3 regions of the Desemzia sp. FAM 23990 genome follow, and region 2 is predicted to be linked to each of the others. Evidence: predicted binding sites of a transcription regulator. Region 2 holds the regulator's gene; each other region holds the start of a gene.
What was found. The regulator Rex, encoded in region 2, represses fermentation and respiration genes when NADH is low (regulators of the CRP and FNR family bind a similar motif). The targets are predictions, from matches to a motif close to TTGTGAANTANTTCACAA.

Region 1 (8,490 bases), on a different contig from region 2:
GCTACCGATTCCAGATTTCTTGGTCGCGTGTGTTTCCCAATGGGGATGGCGAAATCAATGAAGAGGGTGTAGCCTTTTATGAACGCTTTATTGATACATTGCTCGAAAGAGGCATCGAGCCAATGATTTGCTTGTACCATTTTGATATGCCGCTGCATTTAGCAGAAACTTATAATGGATTCTTATCTCGTGAAGTTGTAGATGCATTTGTCCGTTATGGGAAAGCTATGGTAGACCGTTTTAAAGGAAAAGTGAAATACTGGATCACCTTTAATGAACAAAATATTTTTGGTTTTTCTGGTGCTTTTCATATCAGCGGAGTAATGACAGGGGAGAATACTGAAAAAGAGTTGTATCAGTTGCAACACAATACAATGATGGCACATGCGGAGATAGCCAATTACATTCACGAAACAGCTCCAGGTTGTGAAATCGGCGGAATGGTCGCTTACTCAAAAATTTATCCGGCTACACCTAAACCCGAGGATGTCTTCGCGGCTCAAAAGTTGGATGATTTCTTCAATCAATTTTTCTTAGAAGTCTTTACTTATGGCAAATACCCTGCCTTTATGACGACGTATCTAGAAAATCATGACTTAACTCCTGAAATGAGAGAAGATGACTTGGAAGTACTAGCGAAGTTGACAAGTGACTGGTTGTCATTCAGTTACTACGCCAGCCATGTGGTCAGTGCAGAAAACATCATGGAGACAACACCTGTTTACCGTTATTTGGAAGTAGGGAAAATAGCGAACGCGTATTTAGAAGCTACAGAATGGGATTGGCAAATCGATCCGCTTGGTTTCCGTTCGATATTACTGGATATGCATAGCCGCTATCATTTGCCCATATTCCCAATTGAAAATGGGATCGGTGTAATCGAAGAGTTGCCTGAAGAAGGACTTATCCAAGATGATTACCGAATTTCTTACCACAGAGACCATCTTCAAGCAATGAAAGATGCTATTTTCTTAGACGGTGTCGATTGTATTGGTTACCTAGGTTGGGGCTTAATCGATATTTTAAGTTCGCAAGGCGATATGCGCAAACGCTATGGTGTGGTTTATGTCAATCGTGAGAATCACGACTTGAAAGACTTAAAACGGGTTCCGAAGAAAAGTTTTGCTTGGCTTCAACAAGTGATTCAAAGCAATGGCGAAAACTTAGGCTAGAGACTGAAATGGAGGAAGATCGATGGCTCAAACTACAAAAAAAGGTTCGAACTTTTTAGATAAATTTGCTGAATTTGCTGCAAAATTAGGAAACCAAGTTCATTTACGCTCATTGCGCGACGCTTTTGCTGTATTGATGCCGCTATTCATTTTAGCTGGGGTAGCAGTTCTAATAAATAATGTTGTATTTCCTTGGGTTTTTGAAGGAAGTACCTTGGAAAGTGCACAGATTTGGGGAACGGTTATTATTAATGGAACGTTGAATATTGCTGGGTTACTGATTGCGCCCATGATCGGGTACAACTTATCTGTGAACAAAGGCTTTATGAACCCTATTGCTTCAGCCGCAGTTGGGATTGCTTCTCTGGTTATCATGATGCCTGTAAATCTTTTCGTCACACCTGTCGGATCAGAAGAACAAATACTCACTTCAGGTGTCATGACTTATGGAAACCTAGGTACGACTGGGATGTTTGCGGGAATTATTATTGGTTTAGTCGCCACAGAGTTGTTTATAAGATTGTCCAATATTAAAAGATTGCAGATCAATCTAGGTGAAAATGTGCCGCCTCAAGTAGGAAAATCGTTTAGTACTATGATTCCTGTTATTTTAGTGCTTTCGTTGTTTGGTATCGTGGCATTGGTTTTACATGTATTCTTTGACACTGACCTGATCAACTTGATCTCAGTAGCTATTCAAGAACCATTGAGAGCTGTTAACACGAGCTTGTTGGGGACATTGTTGATTTACAGCACTGGAAATTTCTTGTTTACCTTGGGGATTCACCAAAGCGTAATCAACGGAACCCTGCTAGATCCCTTACTGCTGACAAATATGAATGAAAACACGTTAGCTTTCGCAAATGGAGAAGAAATTCCAAATATCATGACTAGCGCCTTTGTTCCTACATTTGGAATGATCGGAGGGACAGGGAGTACACTCTGCCTGCTGATCGCTATTTTCATCTTTAGTAAGCAAAAAGCCCCTAAAGATTTGGGTAAACTAGCGCTGGCGCCTGGGGTGTTCAATATTAATGAACCTGTCATTTTCGGTTATCCGATCGTCTTTAATTTGCCGATGATGATTCCTTTCGTATTGCAGCCGGCTATTGGGATTGTGATTGGTTATTTCGCGACATCTTGGGGATGGATGAATTATACAGTGGCCAATATTCCTTGGACGACACCGCCTCTTCTGAGTGCTTTTCTGGCAACTGCGGGAGATTGGCGAGCCATTGTGGTACAACTTATTATTATCGTAATAGGAGTAGCGTTGTATTTGCCATTTATGAAAATCAGTGAACGTTCCGCACAGATTGCTGCAGAGAAAAATACCTGATTTTTTGACAAATTGAATAAAAGACAAAAAGGCTGTGACTCGTCTCTCAGTCTTTTTATCTATAACATCTAGTTTTACTGGTTCTTCAACTTTTTATGTTGGCGAATAAAAACGAACTGCCTCTTAATTCTAAACCTTATAGAAACTTCTGCAGGAGTATGGGATACGTGTAGAGTCATGAGACTTAACCATGATGAGAAAGAATTGACGTTTGATCATCAATGATGTGTTCTGAATGATGAAGTTAGGAGCTTTATCATCAATAAGCCAGCCTGAACAATGAAACTAGGGTATTAACATCAATTAATCCGTCTGAATGATGAAGAACAGTTTTACTTTTGTGAGGTGTTTCGTATAATTTAAATAGCAGATAAAGAGGAGATAGAACCATGCATAAATACGAACAGGTTGCTCAAGCGATACGAGATAGGATCCAAAATGGGACATACACACTAAAGAGTGCTTTGCCCGATCAAATGCAGTTGTGTAAAGAATTTGGGGCGAGCCGGATAACGATTAAGCGCGCCTTGAACTTGTTGATTGAGGAAGGTTATCTTTACAGCAGACAAGGCTCTGGGACCTACGTAATGAAAAATGCACTTGCTAAGAATGAGCTGGATTCCCGGTTTGATGTGTACACGGGCTTAACAGACCAACTTTCTGACCAAATCGTTACAAGTAAAGTGATTCAATTTGTCATTCGCAATCCTGCAGAAGATGAAGCAGACAAATTGTTGTTGACGGAAGAAGATTTCATTTATGATATTCAGCGGGTGCGATACGTAGACGGTGAAGAGTACTTGATCGAACACACTCTCATGCCTGTGGAAGTTATTCCGGATGTGACGAAGAAAGTCCTTGCCGGTTCGATTTATAGTTACATTCAACATACGCTGGGATTGAAGATAGGTGGATTGAACAGACGTATAACGGCTGAAAGACCGGATGAATTGGATCAAGAGTACCTATTTTGTACAAAGGAAGATCCTGTTTTACAGGTGGAACAAGTGGTTCATTTGATAGATGGAACGCCTTTTGAATATTCAAGGACCCGGCATCGTTTCGACAAAGGCGGGGTCAATGTCGTAAAAAATTATGGTGAGCATAGTTGAAGATAAAAAATTGCCGCTCGGTACTTATTCATTTAGGTAGCGGGCGGCAGTTTTTTTATTTCGCACGGGATTGTGTTAGTTGAATCATCGTATTATTGAACTCTTTTTGGAAATAAGTGACATTGCTTTCCTTATTGACGATCAAGCTGATGTAAAATTTTGGTGCATCTTCAATAGGGATTTTGACGAGATCGTAGTGGTCTTTTACCAAGATGTCAATCATGAAGGCAACCATGTTGGTAGAAGAAGCGATCGACAAGGCCGTTTGAATTTCTTTGGTAAAAAGGGTTTTTGGTTGTTTGATCAGATGAGTTTTAGCCCATTGTTCAAATACACGTTGATGAGTGTAACCTTGCGCCAAGGAAATAAAGACTTCTTGCTGGACATCTTCCACACGGACGAACTCTCTTGCAGCTAAAGGGTTATCAGGAGATGCCCAAAGAGCCAAATCTTGTGTCACTAAAGGAATCTGTATCAGGTTTTTGTCCTTGAATACAGACTGATCACTTCCAATGATCGCCAAAGGAACTTGTCCACTGCTCACTAGGTCAAGCATGACATCTGAACTTTCTTCTTCAATCAGCTTTAAAGAATTGGTGAATTTGCCTAAATGAGGCATCAGTTTGGACATAAAGTGGCCGCCGATCGTGGGCAGGAAACCGAAGTAGACAACTTGATTCTTTAAATCATGGATTTCTTCTTTAGCTGTATCAATAGTATTTAAAATTTGCTGGGAGTGTTTGAGCAGTATTTCACCAGTCTCGGTCAAATGCAAGTTCTTGTGAAGTCTTTTCCTATCAATCAGAGTAGTATCCAGCTCTTTTTCGAGACGTTTCAAAGACATGGAAATAGACGGTTGAGAGATATAGAAATGTTCGGCGGTAGCAGTGAAATTTAGTGTTTTTGCTAAATGGTTAAAATAGACTAAATCTTGTAAATTCATATAAGGCTCCTTCGAAAGATTGTGAAAACACAAACATAAACAAAAGATATGATAGTGTTTATTTTCATAAATAATGTTTATAGTACCATAAAAAAACAGTATTTTCGAACTAAATGATAGCATGATATACTATACATCTTGAAGCGTTTACAAAACGCTGGTGGAAGGTGTGGTCTTTTGAAAATAATCAAACAGCTCTTTTGGATTTTTTTATTCTCTTTTATAGGGGAAATTATTTCCGCTTTGATCGCTTCATTTATAGCAATACCCGGTAGCGTTATCGGGATGATCTTGCTGTTCTTAGCGCTGCAATTTAACTGGGTTCGCGTTGAGCAAGTAGATGAGGTCGGTACATGGCTGACAGATAATATGGGGATTTTCTTCGTCCCAGCAGGTGTGGGGCTGATGTCAAACTTTGGTGTCTTAGCAAATACTTGGTGGCAACTACTGATCATTATGGCAGTAACGACTATTTTGATGATGGGATTTGTTGGCAAAATAGTACAAAGTGTCAAAGGTATAGTGAAGAAAAATAAATTAGTTGAGAAAGGAGAAGGTTCGCATGCTTGAGAGTATTTTAAATAATCCAATGTTGTGGATCACAATAACTATTGGCCTATATCTAATAGCTGGGAAATTAAAAGCCAAATGGCCTAAGAATCCTTTGTTTACTCCGTTGGTATTTGCGATCATTGTCATTATTTTATTCTTGCTCGCAACAGATATCCCGTTAGAGACTTATAATACAGGCGGACGCTTCTTCAGTTTATTTGTAACTCCAGCTACAGTGGCTTTGTCTATTAAGCTGAAAAAGAATCTTGTATACTTAAAGAAATATTATGCAGCAATTTTATCGGGAATCGTTTCCGGAGTGATTTTCCATACGGTTATGATTTATTCTTTTGCATTGTTGTTCAAATTTGATCGGAATATGGTGGCAACTTTGCTGCCTAAATCGATTACTACAGCAATCGCAGTCGGTGTTTCTGACTCCTTAGGCGGTATTGTTTCTTTAACGGTTGCGGTAGTTGTGTTCACCGGAGTTATTGGAGCGGTCGTTGGTCAAACGGTCTTCAAGATCTTCAAAATTGACGATCCAGTGGCGCAAGGGGTGGCTCTTGGAAGTTCTTCTCACGCTATGGGAACAACAAAAGCGATCGAGTTAGGTGATGTTCAAGGCGCAATGTCAGGTTTATCGATTGTGGTTACCGGAATCATAGTGGTTATTCTAGCTCCGCTAACAGTACCGATCACAAATTTATTATTTTAATTTAATTTAGGTTATACTCTTAAAAAATAATACTTTAAAAGGATGGTTGAAAAATTATGGCAGATGAACAAATTATTAAATATGATGCACCAACAGTAGAACAAGAAATTGAGGTCGTAAGCACTTATAGACTTGAAGATGAAGCTCGTGCAGTAGTTCCTAAAGGTGGATTTGATTACATCTCAGGTGCTTCTGGAGAAGAATACACATTGAAACAAAACAACGAAGCATGGAAACGCAAAGGGATTTTGCCTCGCGTATTAGCAGATGTAGAAAATCCAGATACATCAACATCTATTTTGGGCCATGACATCAAAGTACCATTCATTATGGCTCCAATTGCAGCTCATGGATTAGCTCATGCTACAAAAGAAGCTGGAACAGCTAGAGGGATATCTGAATTTGGCGGAACGATCATGTCGATCAGTGCTTATTCTGGAGCTACATTTGAAGAAATCGAAAAAGGATTGAATGGCAACCCGCGTTGGTTCCAAATCTATATGAGTAAAGATGAAGATATGAATAAAAATATCTTAGACGAAGCAAAAGCTGATGGTGCTACAGCGATCATCTTAACTGCTGACGCAACTTTAAGCGGTAACCGCGAAAAAGATATGCTGAACAAATTTGTTTATCCATTTGGCATGCCGATCGTATCACGCTACTTGACTGGATCAGGTAAAAACATGTCTCTAAACAATATTTATGCTCAATCAAAACAAAAAATCTGTCCAGAAGATGTTAAATTTATCTCTGAATATTCAGGATTGCCAGTGTTTGTTAAAGGAATCCAAACTCCTGAAGATGCTGCCTTGGCTATTGGTGCTGGAGCAGCAGGCGTCTGGGTTTCTAACCATGGTGGCCGTCAATTAGATGAAGCACCAGGTTCATTTGATACATTGGCTGAGATCTCTAAAGCAGTTGCTGGTCGTGTGCCGATCGTATTTGATAGTGGTGTTCGTCGTGGAGAACACATCTTCAAAGCTCTAGCCAGTGGTGCGGATATCGTTGCTGTAGGTCGTCCAGTATTATATGGACTAGCTCTAGGCGGTTGGAAAGGTGTTAAATCTGTGTTAGACTACTTTGAAAAAGACTTACAACGTGTGATGCAATTAGCAGGAACGCAAACGATCGAAGACGTGAAGAATGCTCGTTTGTTTGATATGAAATACTAATTTAGAATGAATTTGAAACAGCGCAAGCGCCCCTTATTAGGTGCTTGCGCTGTTTTTGATAGATTAATTTCCGCGTAGGCGAAAAGATTCTTTAATGAAAGGCTGCAGAGTATTGCTAGCTTATAATTGGGACTGTTTTTCTTAGTAAATTGTAAGATATAGACGTTCTGCTTCACAATTTGGCAGAAGAAAGCGAGGTGATTATTAGGTAGAGAGGTTCTATCTAACGATTGGTAGGATTGAAGGGCGTATATCAGTAAATAGAGAGCCGTTACCTAATGATTCTAGAGAAAAATACGTTTGTTTTATGAACTAGATGTCTCATACTTCATAATTGCAGCTGAATCAGATCGAGAAGTGTGAAGTAGGTCGTCAAGTAATGAAGAACTTTTCATTAGGAGAGTTTTCGCTCAAGCGAAAAGCTGCTTTGTGGAAGTGATTGACCGGATAGCTCATAATTAGGAACTTTATTAAAGACGAATGGTGAGCTATAGACGCTCTACTTCCTGATTTGCGAGAAATAAGTGGGTCAATGATTAGGTAGAGGGGTGCTACTTCATAATTAGCAAGATAAAAAGTTGTTAATCATAATCTAGAGGAGCGCTACCGAAGCATTTCATAGAAAAACACGAGTCTTTTATGAGGTAGAGGAGTTATAGCTCACAAATGACAAGAAAAAATGGCTTGAATGATTAGGTAGCGTTGGTCTATCTAATCATTCAAGCTGAAAATTAGTCTAGATTAGTAGATAGCAGCAGTTTACCTAACAATTACAGCTAAACTAGATTGAGAAGTGTGAAATAGCTTGTCAGATAAGCAAAAATTTTTAGCGATTAAAAAATACTCCTTAAAAATGCGTATATGGATTTATGAAGTGAAAAAGAGGAGTGATAGGATGATCGTTAAAGAAAGGGAGACCCCTCATCGTCTATTAGTGATGAGATCTCTGGCAAATCGGATGATTTTATCTCGGGATGACCGCAATAAGTACAGCAATTGGGAAAAAGGCGATGAAGGAGAAATCACCTTTATTTCATTAACGACGACACGATTAACACGCGACTGTTTAATTTTGAATGACCTATATTTAGAAGTAAAAGGAAAAAGTTGTCAAATAGACAATTTAGTGATTACGGCAAAAGGACTATCTATACACGAAGTGAAAAATTTTGCAGGCGAGTATTATTACCAAAACGACAAAATGTATCATGGACGATATGAAAAAGAGGTGTACGACCCGACTTACCAAATCCGGAATGCAGAATCTGTCTTGCGTCAATTACTGGATCAGATGGGATATCATTTTGCAATCCAAAAGTATATCGTCTTTGTAAATCCAAATTTTACCTTATTTGGAGCGCCGAGAAATAGCGGGTTGATCTTACCGAGTATGATAGATGCTCATTTTACAACGTTAAATGAAATAACGGGTCATTTGAATCCACACCATCATCAATTTGCTGAGGAGATCAAAGAGCT
Region 2 (8,490 bases):
ACCAACGTTAAATAGTGGAGAACTGAAAATAATCGAAAAAAACAAGGGAGTGAGGCTTTTGCCTCACTCCCTTGTTCAATAATCTTAAAATAACTTTCTTACATCATACCGCCCATGCTTGGGTCCATTCCTGGAGCTGCTGGTGCTGCTGGTTCTGGATGATCTGCTACTACGGCTTCAGTCGTTAACAATAATGCCGCTACACTTGCAGCATTTTGTAGAGCTGAACGAGTCACTTTAGTTGGGTCTGTAATTCCAGCCTCAATCATGTTTACCCATTCGTCTGTTGCCGCATTGTATCCAACACCTGGTTCAGCAGTTTTCATTTTTTCAACAATTACTGAACCTTCCATTCCTGCATTTGCAGCGATTTGGCGAATTGGCTCTTCTAACGCACGAACAACGATTTTCACACCTGTTGCAACGTCGCCTACAGCTTCAATTTCAGCAACTTTGCTTTGAACGTTGATATAAGCAGTCCCACCACCAGCGATGATTCCTTCTTCAACAGCTGCACGTGCTGCATTCAAAGCATCTTCAATACGTAATTTACGTTCTCTTAATTCAGTTTCTGTTGCAGCACCCACACGAATAACGGCAACTCCACCAGCTAATTTTGCAATACGTTCTTGTAATTTTTCTTTGTCAAATTCAGAAGTTGTTTCTTCTGCTTGAGCTCTCAATAATGCTACACGTTGGCTGATCGTATCTGTTGAACCAGCGCCTTCTACAATAGTTGTCGCATCTTTAGTAACAGCCACTTTACTTGCATGTCCTAATTGTTCTACTGTAGTATCTTTCAATTCAAGACCTAGGTCTTCTGTGATTACAGTACCACCAGTTAAAATAGCAATGTCTTCTAACATCGCTTTACGACGATCCCCAAATCCAGGAGCTTTAACAGCTGCAACATTGAAGGTACCGCGTAATTTGTTCAAGACTAATGTAGGCAATGCTTCGCCATCAATATCTTCAGCAATAATCAACAACGGACGACCTTGTTGCAAGATTTGTTCCAATAATGGAAGAATATCTTGAATGTTTGAGATTTTTTTATCGGTAATCAAAATGTATGGATTTTCTAAGTTAGCTTCCATTTTATCGTTATCTGTAACCATGTATTGTGACAAGTATCCACGATCAAATTGCATACCTTCTACAACATCTAGTTCAGTTTCGATTCCTTTAGATTCTTCGATCGTGATAACACCATCGTTGCCCACTTTTTCCATAGCGTCTGCTAATAAAGCACCGATTTCTGGATCTCCTGAAGAGATAGAAGCGATTTGTGAAATGGATTCTTTTGTTTCCACTTTACGAGAAACAGCTAATAATTCCTTAACAGCTACTTTAGTGGCTAATTCAATTCCAGCTCGAATCCCTACCGGGTTTGCGCCTGCAGTAACGTTTTTCATTCCTTCGCGAACAATCGCTTGGGTTAAAACAGTGGCAGTAGTTGTACCATCACCAGCTGTATCATTGGTTTTTGAAGCTACTTCAGAAACTAATTGAGCTCCCATGTTTTCAAAGCGGTCTTCTAATTCGATTTCTTTTGCGATCGTCACTCCATCATTAGTGATTAATGGCGAACCGTAAGATTTGTCTAAAACTACATTTCTTCCTTTGGGTCCAAGTGTTACTTTAACAGTATCTGCTAATTTATCTACTCCACGTAATAATGCAGCACGTGCGTCTTCAGAAAATTTAATATCTTTAGTCATTTTCTTTCACCTCATCAGATTGATTTTTATTCGTGTACATGTCTTTATTTACGTTTAGTCTACGATTGCGATGATATCGCTCTCTTTGATCACTAAATATTCAGTACCATCATACTTCACTTCAGAACCAGCGTATTTTTCGAAAAATACTGTATTTCCAACGACAACTGAAAGCTCAGCTTTTGTTCCGTTATCGAGTATACGCCCAGCACCAACAGCAACTACTTCACCAGTTTGTGGTTTTTCTTTTGCTGTACCAGCCAAAACGATACCACTTGCTGTTGTTTCTTCTTCTTTTGTGACTTTAATGATGACACGATCTCCTAAAGGTCTTAACACGTAAATCCCTCCAATTATAGTTTTTCTTTGTTAGCACTCACTCTAAAAGAGTGCTAAATCACTTCTTCATCATATCAAACTGTAAAAATTTTGCAAGTATTTTTTACTCTTGAAAAAGAAAAAGAGTGCCCTTTTATTTAAGAAAGAAATACTTCAAGAAGAAAGCAAAAATTGCTTTAGTGGTATGAGACTTATGTTATACTGTTTATTGAACATCTTTTTTTAAAACTGTTTTACGTCCAAATGCAGTACCATTACAAAGGTGCATTGCTCACTTTATATAGTCTTGTTCTTTTTTAGTGCAACTGTAAATAATTACTTAAAGAAGGTTTTAAACACATGAAGAATTTAATTAAGTCTCCATATGCAAAAATCATTCTCATCTATATTATAGCTCAATTTTTCCCAGTGATAGTGTTGTTTTTTGTACCAGCTAAAGCTGTAGCAGACGCCAGCATTTATGGTACTATCGCCGGTTTCGTGATTGGAGCTATCCTAATGTTTATCGTTAATCATCGGTCTACATTTGATAATAGTCTAGAGAAAACGCCCAGCAATTCTAAAAAATCGATTATTTTTTGGGGAGTAGGAGGAATGTTTTTAGCTTTTGTTGGTCAATACTTAGCTGTATTTATCGAAACATTCTTGCTCAATACACCTTTAGGGTCACAAAACACTGCAGAGCTCGTTTTCACTGTGAATAAATACCCTATTTTCTTGATTCTAGTAGCTATCTTTGGTCCTATTATGGAAGAGTTTGTATTTAGGAAAGCTATCTTTGGTTATCTTTATGACATTACTGGAGGAATCGGTGCTGCTGTGATCAGTTCATTGATATTTGCCTTTATTCACTTTGATGGTCATTACTTGCTTTATTCGATTATGGGATTTGTTTTCTGCTATTTGTACTGGAAAACAAAATCGATTGCTGCTCCAATTATTGCTCACGCTTTAATGAATGCTACCGTTACAGTAGCTAACTTATGGCTATACTAATAGTGTTTATAGTAGAAAGGAACTTTTAACGTTCATGAAAAAAAGAGATTTTATTATTCAAATTGTTTTCAATTATGTTCTTGCAGCTATTTTTATCTGGTTTGCAACTGACTACGTTGGTGAATTTGGTTGGGGATTCTTCTCTATCATTTTTGTATTGTTTGCCACACGAGATGTGGTAAGAGCTACGAAGATTTTACAAATCTATCTCAAACTAAAAAAAGGCAACAAACCGTAAATAGGTTTGTTGCTTTTTTTTAATCTAATAGCAATAAAGTATCATCACTGTCTGAGTCTGCTTTATAGTGATCGATAAAATAGATAAGAGTCTGCAATTCATTCGCTAAATCCACGTTTTGTACTCGAACTTCTTCTGGTACGGAAATACGAATCGGTGTAAAGTTCAGTATTCCTTTAACGCCAGCTTCAACGAGATTATTTGCAGCATCTTGAGCTGCTGAAGTAGGCACAGTCAGCATAACTACATCGATTTGTTGCATTTTCAACTGTTGTACCATGTCTTCCATTGGATAAACCGGTACTCCAGATTGAATCGTTCCTACAATATCCTTGTTGATATCAAAGGCAGCACTGATGCGCATGTTGTTCCCTTGATGGAAATTGTAATTTAATAAAGCATGTCCTAAGTTACCCACACCAATTAATGCCACGTTCGTTAGTCGGTCTTGTTTCAATGTTTTACTGAAAAAATGCATCAGCGTTTCAACATCGTAACCATAACCTCTTTTTCCTAGAGCCCCGAAATATGAAAAATCGCGTCGAATCGTAGCGCTATCTACTTTCACAGCTTCACTTAATTCAGTTGATGACACACGTTCTTTTCCATCTTCATGCAAATACCGTAAATATCTATAATAAATCGGTAATCTCTTTGCCGTTGCTTTAGGTATTGTATTAGTTGAACTCATCGTTCACTTCACTCACTTTCTTTTATTCAAAATTCACAATATTCGTTAACAAATGATTTGTTTCACAAATTGTCGAGTTTCACATAATAAGATTATAACATCTTCTTATTAAATTGCCAGCTTTTTTAAACGGTCATTTCCTTTTTTTTTTACACTTATTTTCCTATCCATACAAAATTCACAAAGAATATTGTGAACCGGCTTTCTTTTTGTTAGTACTGCCTTCCAGACACTCTCCCACTTAAAGACAGAATATGCTAAACTAAGTGAAAGAGCAGAGATAAGAAATGAGGACAACAAAATGATTCTATTACAAGCTCAACACGTCGCACGTTATTTTGGTGCAGATGTGTTGTTTGAGAATATTTATTTAGAAGTACAAGAAAATTCACGTATTGCCCTTGTGGGACGAAACGGTGCCGGCAAATCAACTCTGTTAAAAATCATCGCAGATATTGAACCTCCGGATGCTGGACAGATTTCAAAAGGAAAACAAGTGACTATCGGCTACTTAGCACAAAATACTGGCCTTGATTCTACTCAATCCATTTGGGATGAAATGTTGGAAGTTTTTCAATATGTGATCCAATTAGAAAAGAAAATGCGTCATACCGAAGAAATGTTAGGGGATCCTTCTTTATTAGCCGACGAGGAACTCTATCATGAAACCTTAAAACAGTATGATCAAATGCAGCACGATTTTCGAGAGCAAAATGGTTATGGTTATGAAGCAGAGATCCGCTCTGTTTTACATGGTTTCCGCTTTTTTGAAGAGGATTATGCTAAATCCATCAATCAACTCTCAGGTGGCCAAAAAACGCGTTTAGCTTTAGCGAAATTATTGCTGCAAAAAAAAGACTTATTGATTTTAGATGAGCCTACCAATCATTTGGATATCGAAACATTAAACTGGTTAGAGAACTACCTGCAAACTTATACTGGTGCGTTGCTGATCGTTTCTCATGACCGTTATTTCTTAGATAAAGTAGTTAACGAAGTCTATGACTTAAGCCGTCAAAAAATGCACCATTATAAAGGAAATTATAGTAAATATTTAGACTTGAAAGCGGCACAACTTGAAAAAGAATGGAAAGAATTTGAGAAACAGCAAAAAGAAATTGCCAAGTTAGAAGATTTTGTAAACCGCAACTTAGTCCGCGCTTCTACTACCAAACGTGCTCAGAGCCGTCGGAAACAATTGGAAAAAATAGACCGTTTAGATAAACCTCAAGGTGAAGAAAAATCAGCTACATTCAGTTTCCACCCTGCCAAAGAAAGCGGAAATGTCGTAATGTCATTACAAAACGGAGCTATCGGATATGACCAAACGATTTTATCTGAACCGATCAATATGGATATCCGAAAATACGATGCTATAGCTTTAGTCGGACCAAACGGTGTGGGAAAATCCACGCTGCTGAAATCCTTACTCGAAGAACTCCCTCTTATGAAAGGTGAAAAGCGATACGGAACAAATGTGGAAGTTGGCTATTACGATCAAGAACAAGCTGAATTGCATTCTTCTAAATCTGTATTGGCCGAACTTTGGGATGAACACCCTACTACTCCCGAAAAAGACATCCGATCTATTTTAGGCAGCTTTTTATTTTCTGGAGAAGATGTTGAAAAAGCCGTCACTTCTTTAAGCGGTGGAGAAAAAGCTCGTTTGGCATTAGCCAAATTGTCTATGAATCAAGACAACTTCTTAATTCTGGATGAACCTACAAACCATTTAGACATAGATAGTAAAGAAGTACTTGAAAATGCGTTGATTGATTTCGACGGCACACTGCTTTTTGTTTCTCATGACCGCTATTTCATCAATCGGATTGCGTCTAAAGTAATTGAACTATCTGCAGAAGGAAGCACAGCTTACTTAGGCGATTATGATTACTATCTAGAAAAAAAAGCTGAGCAAGAAGAATTGAAACGACTTGCAGATGAAGAAGCACAGGGAACGGAAAACAGTTCTGGGAAAGATTCCGCTTCTACCGCCCCTTCAAAAAAACGTGAAATCAATAAAGAAAATCAAAAATTGGTTCGACAGCTGACCCGTCGAATAGAAGCCATTGAACAGGAAACTTCTGAATTGGAGCCTAGTATCGAAAATTTAGAAACTGAATTGACCAAACCAGAAGTCTATGAAGATCATTTAAAAGTCCAAGAAATCAATGATAAACTTCAACTGTTGAATGAACAGTATGAAACACTCATGGAAGAATGGGAAGAAACGACGTTAGCTCTTGAAGAACTAATCTAAGAAGTCCTTTAAATAAGAAGCTCGGGTTGGCTTGGTGCCCTAATAGTTAGAGTTCTTATTATACAGCTGATTGGCTGGTTTGAGTTCGGTTGAATACCGGACTCAAACCAGCCAATCTTACTTTTTATGTTCAATCTCAATTCTTCATCAAGGCGGTTTTACTCTTGATGTTCAATCTCAATTCTTTATCAAGGCGGTTTTAACCTTGATGTTCAATCTCAATTCCTCATCAAGGCGGTTTTAACCTTGATGTTCAAGCCTCTTTCTTCATCAAGACGGTTTTACTCTTGATGTTCAATCTCAATTCTTCATCAAGGCGGTTTTAACCTTGATGTTCAAGCCTCTTTCTTCATCAAGACGGTTTTACTCTTGATGTTCAATCTCAATTCTTCATCAAGGCGGTTTTAACCTTGATGTTCAAACCTCTTTCTTCATCAAGACGATTTTACTCTTGATGTTCAATCTCAATTCTTCATCAAGACGGTTTTACTCTTGATGTTCAATCTCAATTCTTCATCAAGACGGTTTTACTCTTGATGTTCAATCTCAATTCTTCATCAAGACGGTTTTACTCTTGATGTTCAATCTCAATTCTTCATCAAGGCGGTTTTAACCTTGATGTTCAAGCCTCTTTCTTCATCAAGACAACTTCAACCTTGATGTTCAAGCCTCTTTCTTCATCAAGACAACTTTAACCTTGATGTTCAAACTCACTTCAAAATACACCCTTTACTCCGCCACAGAAAAAGCAACCCCCACAAAAAATTAGATTTCACTCTAACTTGGAGGTCGCTGCTTCTTTTTCTATCTAAATAGCTTTTAAAACATCTAATAAACTGGCTTTAAATTTGTCTCTATCTACTTCTTCACACACACGCACATTCGGTGTTTTGCCGGTAAAGTTTGAGACATCCACTAAATCGTAGCCTCTGGTCAGCTCACCATGTACTTCAATATCTACATAATACATATCAGAGCCTGTCATGATACTTTCATCTGCAGCTATAGCAACGAGTAATGTATCAGGGTGAGTAATCCCGTCTAACTTATGAATTTCTTGATCATAACGTATAACTGCACTATTTACATCCATGTAAAATTTAGATCCTGCTGTTCCTAGCGCTTGAATCTCCGTTTGGTCCTCTTTTTTCATTACGGAATGTTTTTTACACATATCCCAGCCCACCATAGTGATAGGAACACCAGAATGCATGACAATTCTGGCAGCTTCTGGATCTACATAGAAATTATACTCTGCTGCTGCCGTAATATTTCCTAACGTATTGTTTAAACCTCCCATAATATAAAGATGAGGGATGTCTTTAACAATTGTAGGATCTTTTTTGATGGCCATCGCAATATTGGTTAGAGGAGCAATCGCCAATAAAGAGATCTCGCCGGGGTTTGCTTTGACTGTATCAATAATGAAATCAACAGCGTGTTCTTTTTCAGGACGTTGTTCGGTTTTTTCAAAATAAGAATCGCCCATGCCATATTTCCCATGAATATCCTCAATCGTAATATGCTTCTCTACTCCAACTGCCATAATGGGTCTTTCATAGCCTTTGTATACCGGCACATGGTAGTCAGATTTTGCCATTTGAACTGTGTAAAGCGCATTTTCTACTTCTTGTTCAAAGTCGACATTCCCTCCAGCCACCGTTACTCCTTCAACTTTAAAGTAGTGCAGCGCTGTTAGAATAGCTATTGTATCGTCTCCAGCTGTATCTGTATCAATAATGACTCTTTTCATCGTTTCCTCCTGCAAATGTCTTCAAATTTGTACCCGTTCGCATGCCTTTATTCTGGCGCAGTCACTTCATCAGGATTTGTCGGTACAACAATGTCCCCATTGATAATTTGCTCTTTGAATTCTTCAACAGCTGTCCAGACCTCTTCGCTCAAATTGCCTCGTGTCATATAGATAGCCTCTTCTTTCAGTCCTAATTGAGTGATTTTACCTCCTGGGAAATTGCCTTCCATTGTATCATGCGCAACTGATTTGATAGCTGTTCCTAAACCTTTAATGGAAGACGTTAATGTTAAATTACCGCCTCCATAGTTCCCTTCTTCTGTTTGATCACGATCACTACCGATGACCCAAATTTGCTCATCCGGGTTGGCATTCATACGATCTCTTGCTTCAGAAAAGACACCATTACCAGCATCTCCTGCTCCTTGGTAAATCACATCGATTCCGTTAGAATACATTCCTGCGGCAATTTGTCTGGCTTTTGATGTATCT
Region 3 (8,490 bases), on a different contig from region 2:
ATGCTGCTTTAGAAGATGCGTTTTATGCGCCATTAGAATTTGGAACTGCTGGGATGCGCGGTGTCATCGGTGTGGGAATCAACCGTATGAACCAATACACCATTCGTCAAGCTACAGAAGGTTTAGCCTTATTTATAGAACAGAACGGTGAAGAAGCTGTTAGACGCGGAGTAGCCATTGCCTACGACTCTAGACACCAATCACCAGAATTTGCTATGGAAGCTGCTAAAACCTTGGGAGTCCATGGGATTCCAAGTTATGTATTTGAAAGCTTGCGACCAACTCCAGAGCTGTCTTTTGCAGTGCGTCATTTGAATGCATTTGCTGGTATCATGATTACTGCTAGCCACAACCCACCCGAATACAACGGCTACAAAGTGTATGGCGAAGATGGAGGCCAAATGCCACCTAAAGATGCAGATGCATTGACTACCCTTGTCCGCAGTGTAGAAAACAGCTTAGGATTAGAAGTACTTTCACAAGAGGCATTGAAAGAAAAAGGTCTTTTGACAATGATTGGCGAAGATGTAGATAAAGTTTATTTAGATCATGTGAAAGGAGTTACTGTAAACTCAGAAATGATTCAAAAAATCGGCAGCGACATGAAATTGGTCTATACGCCATTACACGGTACTGGAAAAATGTTGGGTGAACGTGCGTTAGCTGATGCTGGGTTTACAGGAATCACTTTAGTGCCTGAGCAAGCAGAAGCTGATCCTGACTTCACGACGGTTAAATCTCCTAATCCAGAGGAACCGGGAGCTTTTGAATATGCCATCAAATTAGGAAAAGAGATTGAAGCAGATGTTTTAGTAGCAACTGATCCCGACGCTGACCGTTTAGGAATTGCGGTAAAAACTGCTGAAGGCGATTATGAAGTATTGACTGGGAACCAGATTGCCAGTTTGATGCTGCATTATTTGCTGACTGCTCAAAAAAATAATGGAACATTGCCTTCAAATGGGGCTGTTTTAAAATCCATTGTTTCCAGCGAACTGCCAACTGTGATTGCAGAAAGTTTTGGCGTAGAAATGGTCGATGTATTGACTGGCTTTAAGTTTATCGCTGAAAAAATCGAGCAATACGAAGCGGATAACAGTCATACATTTTTGTTTGGATTTGAAGAGAGCTATGGCTACCTTGTTAAATCTTTTGTTCGTGATAAAGATGCTATTCAAGCGCTGGTGTTGATTGCTGAAGTAGCTGCTTATTATAAAGAAAAAGGACAAACCCTTTACGATGGGTTGCAAGAATTATATGCGACTTATGGTTACTTCAATGAAAAAACCATTTCTGTAAAAATGGCTGGTATTGAAGGTTCTGAAAAAATCAAAGCTTTGATGTCTAAATTTAGAGAGCAAGCTCCTACTGAGTTTAATGCAATCAAAGTGGCTACTGTCGAAGATTTTAAAACCAGCACCAAAACAATGGAAGATGGATCCAACGAAACAATTGAAATGCCGCCAGCAGATGTATTGAAATACACTATGGAAGATGGTAGTTGGATTGCCATTCGTCCATCAGGGACCGAGCCGAAAATCAAATTTTATATTGGAGCAAAAGCTGATTCTAATGCTCAGGCAGCTGAAAAAGTAGCTGGATTTGAAAAAGCTATCAATGAATTAGTGGAAGATTGATTTATTGATCTATAAACAAACAGGAGTGAGGGTATCTTTATCCTCACTCCTGTTTGTTTATAGATTTTTATGCAATTGTTATTAGGGACAATCCGTAGGAGTAAACACTTTAATAAAAGTACCATGAATAAATATGAGCAATTAGAATTCTAATTCAGATTCAAGCAGTTGATTTGAAATAAAATAGATCTTAAAAAGACTTGAAGTAAAGGAAAGCGGGTTAAAAAGAGCATCACTAGACCTGTTAAAAATAACACTTAACAAGATTAGCGATGCTATCCATTCAAGTTTTAAAAACTGGTATGGTTAAAAAAGGATGACCCAAGTCCTTTCTTTAGAAATTACATATGGATAGGCATACCTAAAGCTAACTCAGATGCATCCATAATAGACTCGGCAAGTGAAGGGTGAGCATGAATCGTCAACGAGATATCATCAGCATTCATGCCGTTTTTAATTGCAAAGCCTACTTCACTGATAATGTCGGGAGCCCCAACACCAACAATCTGTGCTCCCACAAGAGTATGATCGTTATCTTCATCAGTAATTAAACGAACAAAACCTTCTGTTTGGTTCAAAGATAATGCACGGCCATTTCCTGCAAGAGGAAATTTGCTGATTTTTAAGTTTCGATCAGATTTTTTAGCTTCAGTAGCTGACATCCCTACAGTGGCCATCTCAGGTTCTGTATAAACCGCGATAGGAAGAACTTCTTCTTCTAAAGCAGGATTTTGACCTGAAATTACTTCTGCAACAACTTTTCCTTCATAACTTGCTTTGTGAGCAAATGCAGGACCAGGAGCTACGTCTCCGATAGCATAAATTCCGCTAACTGAAGTTTGTAACGTTTCGCTGACTTTGATACGACCGTTTTCGTGCATTTCAACGCCGACACTTTCTAAGTTCAAACCTTTCGTATAAGGTTTTCTTCCAGCAGATACAAGCGCAACACTTGCTGTAACAGATTCTTCTTTACCATTTTTTTCATAAGTGATCGTCACATCATCAGCTGATTCGGTAGTTCTTTTGATGTTTGCGTTTGTAATGATTTCAATACCTTTACTAGCATAATTTTTTTCAACCATTTTAGACATGTCTTCATCAAAGAAATGTACAACGTGAGACTCTTTTTCTAAAATGGTTACTTTTACACCTAAGTTGCTGAAAGCTCCAGCTAATTGTGTTCCAACATAACCGCCACCAATAATCACAAGTGATTCAGGTGCTTTTCTCAGAGCCATTCCTCCAGTTGTATCTACGACTTTATCGCCAAAAGGAACTTCATCTAATGCGATGGCAGTTGTACCTGTAGAAATAACAGCGTTTGTGAATTCAATTTCTTCTGTACCGTCTGCTTTTTCAACAATCAAATGATTGCTGTCTTTAAAACTTGCAGTACCTCTGATGATTTCCACCTTGTTTTTTCTTAATAAAGCTTCTACTCCACCAGTCAAACGTTTTACAACTGTATTTTCTTTCCAGTCTTGTGTTTTTTCTAAATCAATCTGAGCACTTTCTGTTTGTACACCAAATATCTCAGAATTTGTTGCATTGTGAAATGCATGCGCAGCGGTAATGAGTGCTTTTGAAGGAATACACCCTACATTCAAACAAGTTCCACCAATGTATTGTTTTTCAATAATGGTGACTTTTTGCCCCAACTGTGCCGCTCGTATCGCGGATACGTATCCTCCTGGACCGGAGCCAATAATGACAGTTTCCTTTTTGCTCATAATAAATCACTCTTTTCTTATTGTTTTATATTTCACACAACTATTCTCCCATATAGTAATTTACTCTAAATTTGACTAAAAAACAAAGGATAGTTCTTATTTCTTAAAAATAGATGAGGGACGCTATACATGACACGCCCGGAATGTTATAATATAGTGATGGATATTAGGGGACGAAAAAGAGAAAGAGGCGAATAATATGGTTGAAAGTTTGAACATAGTGATCATCACTGGTATGAGCGGAGCGGGGAAAACCGTAGCTATGCAAAGTTTTGAAGATATGGGTTATTTTTGTGTGGACAACATGCCACCCAGTCTACTGCCAAAATTTTGGGAGTTAGTGAAGGAATCAGGCAAACTAAACAAAATTGCACTTGTTATTGATTTAAGATCGAGTGCTTTTTTCGACGAATTAGTTCCAGCTCTAGAAAGTTTAGACAATACTTCTTTTATCACCACAAAAGTGTTGTACTTAGATGCTAATGATACTCAGTTAGTGTCTAGATACAAAGAAACTCGGAGAACTCACCCATTAGCTAATGGCGGACGAGTAATGGATGGTATAAAAAGAGAAAGAGACATGCTTGAAGCTATAAAAGGAAGAGCACAGTTAGTGATTGATACATCCGAGTTGACACCACGTCAACTCAGAACTAAGATCCTAAACGAATTTCACACAGCAGAAACAACAACTTTTCGTGTAGAGATGGTTTCTTTTGGATTCAAGTACGGTTTACCAATTGATGCAGATGTCGTGATGGATGTTCGATTCTTACCGAACCCTCATTATATCAATGATTTGCGTCCACTGACCGGAAAAGATAAAGCAGTATATGATTATGTAATGCAACAACCGGAAACTGAAGTCTTTTACCGTAAATTTACAGATTTACTAGAATATGTATTGCCAGGTTATAAAAAAGAAGGTAAAAGCAGCGTGACGATCGCGATTGGCTGTACAGGCGGAAAACACCGTTCTGTGGCCTTGACAGAACGTATAGCAGCAAAAATACAGTCAGATGGGTACCCAGTTCATATTACACATCGCGATTATGAAAAGACCAAGGAGTCAGTGAATCGATCATGATGAATGAAAAAACAAACAAGAAGAAAAATAGAAAGCCGAAAATAGTCGTTATCGGTGGTGGAACTGGACTTCCGGTTGTACTGGCAGGGCTTAGGGCAAAAAATTCAGACGTAACTGCAATCGTTACAGTGGCAGATGATGGAGGGAGCAGCGGCGACTTGCGCCGACAAGTAAATGCTGTTCCTCCTGGAGACATTCGAAACGTATTAGTGTCTCTTTCAGATATCCCAGCGATGCAAAAAGAAATTTTTCAATACCGTTTTGCTGTGAATGACCAATCGCTAGCTGGACATTCTATCGGGAATCTCATCATTTCAGCTATGGCTGAAATGAAAGGCAATATTTATGAAGCCATTCAAGTATTAGGAAAAATGATGATGATTGATGGGCATGTTTATCCAGCAGCTGAAGAGCCTTTAGAATTGCATGCTGTATTTGAAGATGGAACTCAAGAGAGTGGCGAATCTTCAATTGCAAAGCACCGCAAACTCATTGATCATGTGTATGTGACAAAGCTGGACGGGTCGAGAGAAGTAAAAGCAGCTCGCAAAGTAGTTTCAGCTATCATGGACGCAGATATGGTTGTTTTAGGACCAGGAAGTTTGTACACCAGTATTTTACCGAATCTGATGATTCCTGAGATAGGAAAAGCAGTGGTCGAAACACAAGCAAATGTGGTTTACATTTGCAATATCATGACTCAGCTTGGTGAAACAGAAAATTTTTCGGATGCCAATCATATTGAAGTGTTGCATCGTCATATGAACCAAAAATTTATTGATACAGTTTTAGTCAATATTGGAGAAGTGCCTGAAAATTATATCGATACTGAAAAATATGATGAGTATTTAGTGCAGGTAGATCATAATTTTAATGGTTTGAAAAAAGAAGTACCCATGATTATTTCAAATAACTTTTTAGAACTGAGAGACAATGGAGTGTTTCACGATAAAGATAAAGTTGTGGAAGAACTCTTTAAAATATCCTTTGACATCCAATATTACGGAAAAAAATACGAAACTAATTTAGATACGTTATAAAAAGATAACAGCGAAAGGAGGGGAAGGGTTTGTCATTTGCCTCAGAGGTAAAAAAGGAACTCACGCAGTTGGAAGTTCACAGAGAGCATGCAAAAGCTGAGTTGGCAGCATTGATTCGGATGAATGGGAGCATCAGTTTAGTTGAAAAGAAGTTTATTTTAAATGTTCAATCTGAAAACGCAGCTATTGCGAGACGGATTTATGTTCTGTTGAAAGATCATTTTGAAGTCGAGAGTGAACTATTAGTGAGACGTAAAATGAAACTGAAAAAAAACAATGTTTATATTGTGCGTTTAAAACAAGGGACCAAAAAGGTTTTAGCAGATTTATCGATCATGGATGGGATGTTGTATCAAGGACATGTCAGTAAAGAGATTTCAGAGAACAATCAAAAAACGAAATCTTATTTAAGAGGAGCCTTTTTAGCAGGCGGTTCAGTGAATAATCCCGAAACTAGTCGGTATCATTTAGAGATTTATTCGAATTATGAAGAACACAATGATGATATTTGTTCGATGATGAATAAATTCGGGCTGAATGCTCGGACGATTAGTAGAAGAAACGGTTATATCACGTACTTAAAAGAAGCTGAAAAAATCGCTGATTTCTTGGCACTGATTGGTGCTACGAATGCCATGCTGAAGTTTGAAGATATTCGTATTGTTCGAGATATGCGTAATTCTGTGAATCGTTTAGTCAATTGCGAAAATGCCAATATGAATAAAACGATTGATGCTGCCAGCAAACAAATAGAAAACATTCGTTTCTTGGAAGAAGTGGTAGGCTTGGAAAGTCTTCCGGAAAAGTTAAAAGAGATTGCGATCGTGCGTGTGGAAAATCCAGATGTGACTCTAAAAGAACTGGGTGATTTAGTACCTAGTGGAAAAATCAGCAAATCGGGTATCAACCATCGTTTACGAAAGCTAAATGAAATGGCCGAAAGTTATCGAAGCAAAAGCCAGATAGGTGTAAGCAACTAAAGAAAAGAGCTAGTAGAAGAAATCAGTCCTTCTGCTAGCTTTTTAAATTTTTTCATTTTGTGTAGAGACGGCTGTTTTTTAAACGCCCTGCTCCACGCTCTATGCGTATCTTTTTCTGTTTGTGGAGGATGGTATGGAGAGGGACTCTCGATATTTGGTTACCGTTCTTCTGGAGATGGTAATTCCTTCTTCAGCTAGTGCACTGGAAATCTTTTGATCAGACAAGGGTTTTAATTTATTTTCTTCCGCAATCATGTTTTTGATTTTAGATTTTACTTCTTCAGAAGAAATAGCTTGTTCTGTCAGGTCGTTATTTAGTGAAGATGAAGATTGCTTTAATCCTGTAGTAAAGAAGGACCTCATTTCATAAACGCCGAAATCCGTCTGAAAATATTTGTCATTTATGGAGCGGCTTACTGTTGACTCATGGATATCCAACACTTGAGCGATCTCTTTCAGGGTCATTGGAGTTAAAGGATGAGACTCTTTAAAAAAGAACTCTTTTTGTTTTTCAACTATGGCTGCACCCACGCGCACAATGGTCTCTTCTCTTTGTTGCAGACTACGTTGTATCCACTCGTATTCTGCATATTTTTCATTAATAAACTTCCTAACATCGTTGTCTTCAACCAGCAACATGTCTTGGTAATATTCTTTCTGGAATTTGATGATGGGTAAGCCAGTTTTAGCAGAAACAACAGAGAGTTGGTCATCTAATTGTCTTACGATAACATCGGGACGAATAAATTGATTTTCTTGGTTGCTGTAAGAAGAACCAGGATGTGCGGTTAAGGTTTGAACATAATCGGATATTTCTTGAATAGTCAACAAAGGCACAGTATATTGTTTAGCCAATTTTCCCCATTTATGAGAACTGAATAAATCAAAAGATTCTTCCAATATAAGGTAAGCCATATTTGGAGCTTCATTATCACGTTCGGTTTGCAGCATCAAACATTCTTGTAGAGATCTAGCTCCGACACCAGCTGGCTCGAGTTGCTGCAACAATGTCAGAGCATCAATCAGTTGAATTTCTTCAGCACCAGTTTTTTCTATAGCGTCATCTAGCGAAATAGTCAGATAGCCATTTTCATCTAAGTAGCTCGCCAGCCACAATACAAGTTCTCTTAGATATGTATCTCTCATAGTCAAGTTGATTTGGTCAATGACAGAAGTAAATAAAGAGGTTTGTCTGTCTGCTGCTTGATCAATTGGATTATAGTTCGTAGGAGCTGATGAAGTATTGTAGGAAAGACTATGTTGTCTTTCAGTTGGGGAAGATTGTTTTACTTTGACTTCAATCAAAGGATTCCCCAAAGCTTTTTGCTTTAAGAACAAAACCAACTCTTCTTGATTCATGTTCAGCATTTGAATTGACTGTTGCAATTGTTGAGTCATAGCTAACTTTTGGCTTTGTTTTTGCTGTTGTGTATAAGTTTGTTCAAAACTCATGGTTATCCTCCTTGGAACGGTTTCATCTATTTATTAATGATACCATATTCTGCAAAGAGCATTAATGACTGTAAAAAATTTAATCTTTCTTTGTGACGAATATTTGAAAAGAGAGTCTTTCACAGAAACGGAAGAAGGAGAGAAAGCTGCTTGTTAGAATAAAGATTTTATAACAGACGCTGATTATAAGATATGGTAAAATAACTATGCTATTGTTTTCAGGAAGAAACATGTAAGGGAACGAAACTGCCATGTAATGGAGTTTTTGACGAAAGACATTTTACTCAGCATTGAAAAGTGTCTTTTGCCTTATCTTGTGAAACGTTACAAAATTATTTATTAAGGGGAGATACAGTGTTTGAAATATTAAAAAAATTATCGTGGTTTTTTAAACTGAGGTGGAAAAGTTATACATTTGGCATCATTGCTTTGATGATTTGTGCGCTTTTATCGGCTATCACACCATTGATTATCGGAAACATCATTGATCAAATGATCGCCAATACATTGACTTGGGAAAATCTAGCTATTCAATCTGGACTAATTCTTATTTTTGCGATT

Region 1: a site for Rex is predicted at 4,586-4,603, ahead of ACEN4I_RS08525 (CidA/LrgA family protein). Genes of this name have one in related genera too.
Region 3: a site for Rex is predicted at 3,391-3,408, ahead of lpdA (dihydrolipoyl dehydrogenase). Genes of this name have one in related genera too.

Annotation. Positions count from the first base shown of each region.
Region 1 is NZ_JBGQQW010000019.1:18,184-26,673, reverse strand. Features, by position in the region: gene ACEN4I_RS08545 (glycoside hydrolase family 1 protein) at 1-1,172, shown strand, start outside; gene ACEN4I_RS08540 (PTS sugar transporter subunit IIC) at 1,195-2,511, shown strand; gene ACEN4I_RS08535 (GntR family transcriptional regulator) at 2,901-3,623, shown strand; gene ACEN4I_RS08530 (LysR family transcriptional regulator) at 3,679-4,566, opposite strand; gene ACEN4I_RS08525 (CidA/LrgA family protein) at 4,744-5,136, shown strand; gene ACEN4I_RS08520 (LrgB family protein) at 5,129-5,836, shown strand; gene ACEN4I_RS08515 (lactate oxidase) at 5,893-7,011, shown strand; gene ACEN4I_RS08510 (nuclease-related domain-containing protein) at 7,907-8,490, shown strand, end outside.
Region 2 is NZ_JBGQQW010000012.1:10,990-19,479, forward strand. Features, by position in the region: gene groL (chaperonin GroEL) at 99-1,721, opposite strand; gene groES (co-chaperone GroES) at 1,776-2,060, opposite strand; gene ACEN4I_RS06310 (CPBP family intramembrane glutamic endopeptidase) at 2,400-3,056, shown strand; gene ACEN4I_RS06315 (DUF4305 domain-containing protein) at 3,091-3,294, shown strand; gene ACEN4I_RS06320 (redox-sensing transcriptional repressor Rex) at 3,314-3,985, opposite strand; gene ACEN4I_RS06325 (ABC-F family ATP-binding cassette domain-containing protein) at 4,287-6,245, shown strand; gene ACEN4I_RS06330 (nucleoside hydrolase) at 7,054-7,998, opposite strand; gene ACEN4I_RS06335 (BMP family protein) at 8,046-8,490, opposite strand, start outside.
Region 3 is NZ_JBGQQW010000006.1:108,678-117,167, reverse strand. Features, by position in the region: gene ACEN4I_RS03945 (phospho-sugar mutase) at 1-1,637, shown strand, start outside; gene lpdA (dihydrolipoyl dehydrogenase) at 1,979-3,370, opposite strand; gene rapZ (RNase adapter RapZ) at 3,570-4,457, shown strand; gene yvcK (uridine diphosphate-N-acetylglucosamine-binding protein YvcK) at 4,457-5,497, shown strand; gene whiA (DNA-binding protein WhiA) at 5,527-6,477, shown strand; gene rpoN (RNA polymerase factor sigma-54) at 6,577-7,929, opposite strand; gene ACEN4I_RS03915 (ABC transporter ATP-binding protein) at 8,284-8,490, shown strand, end outside.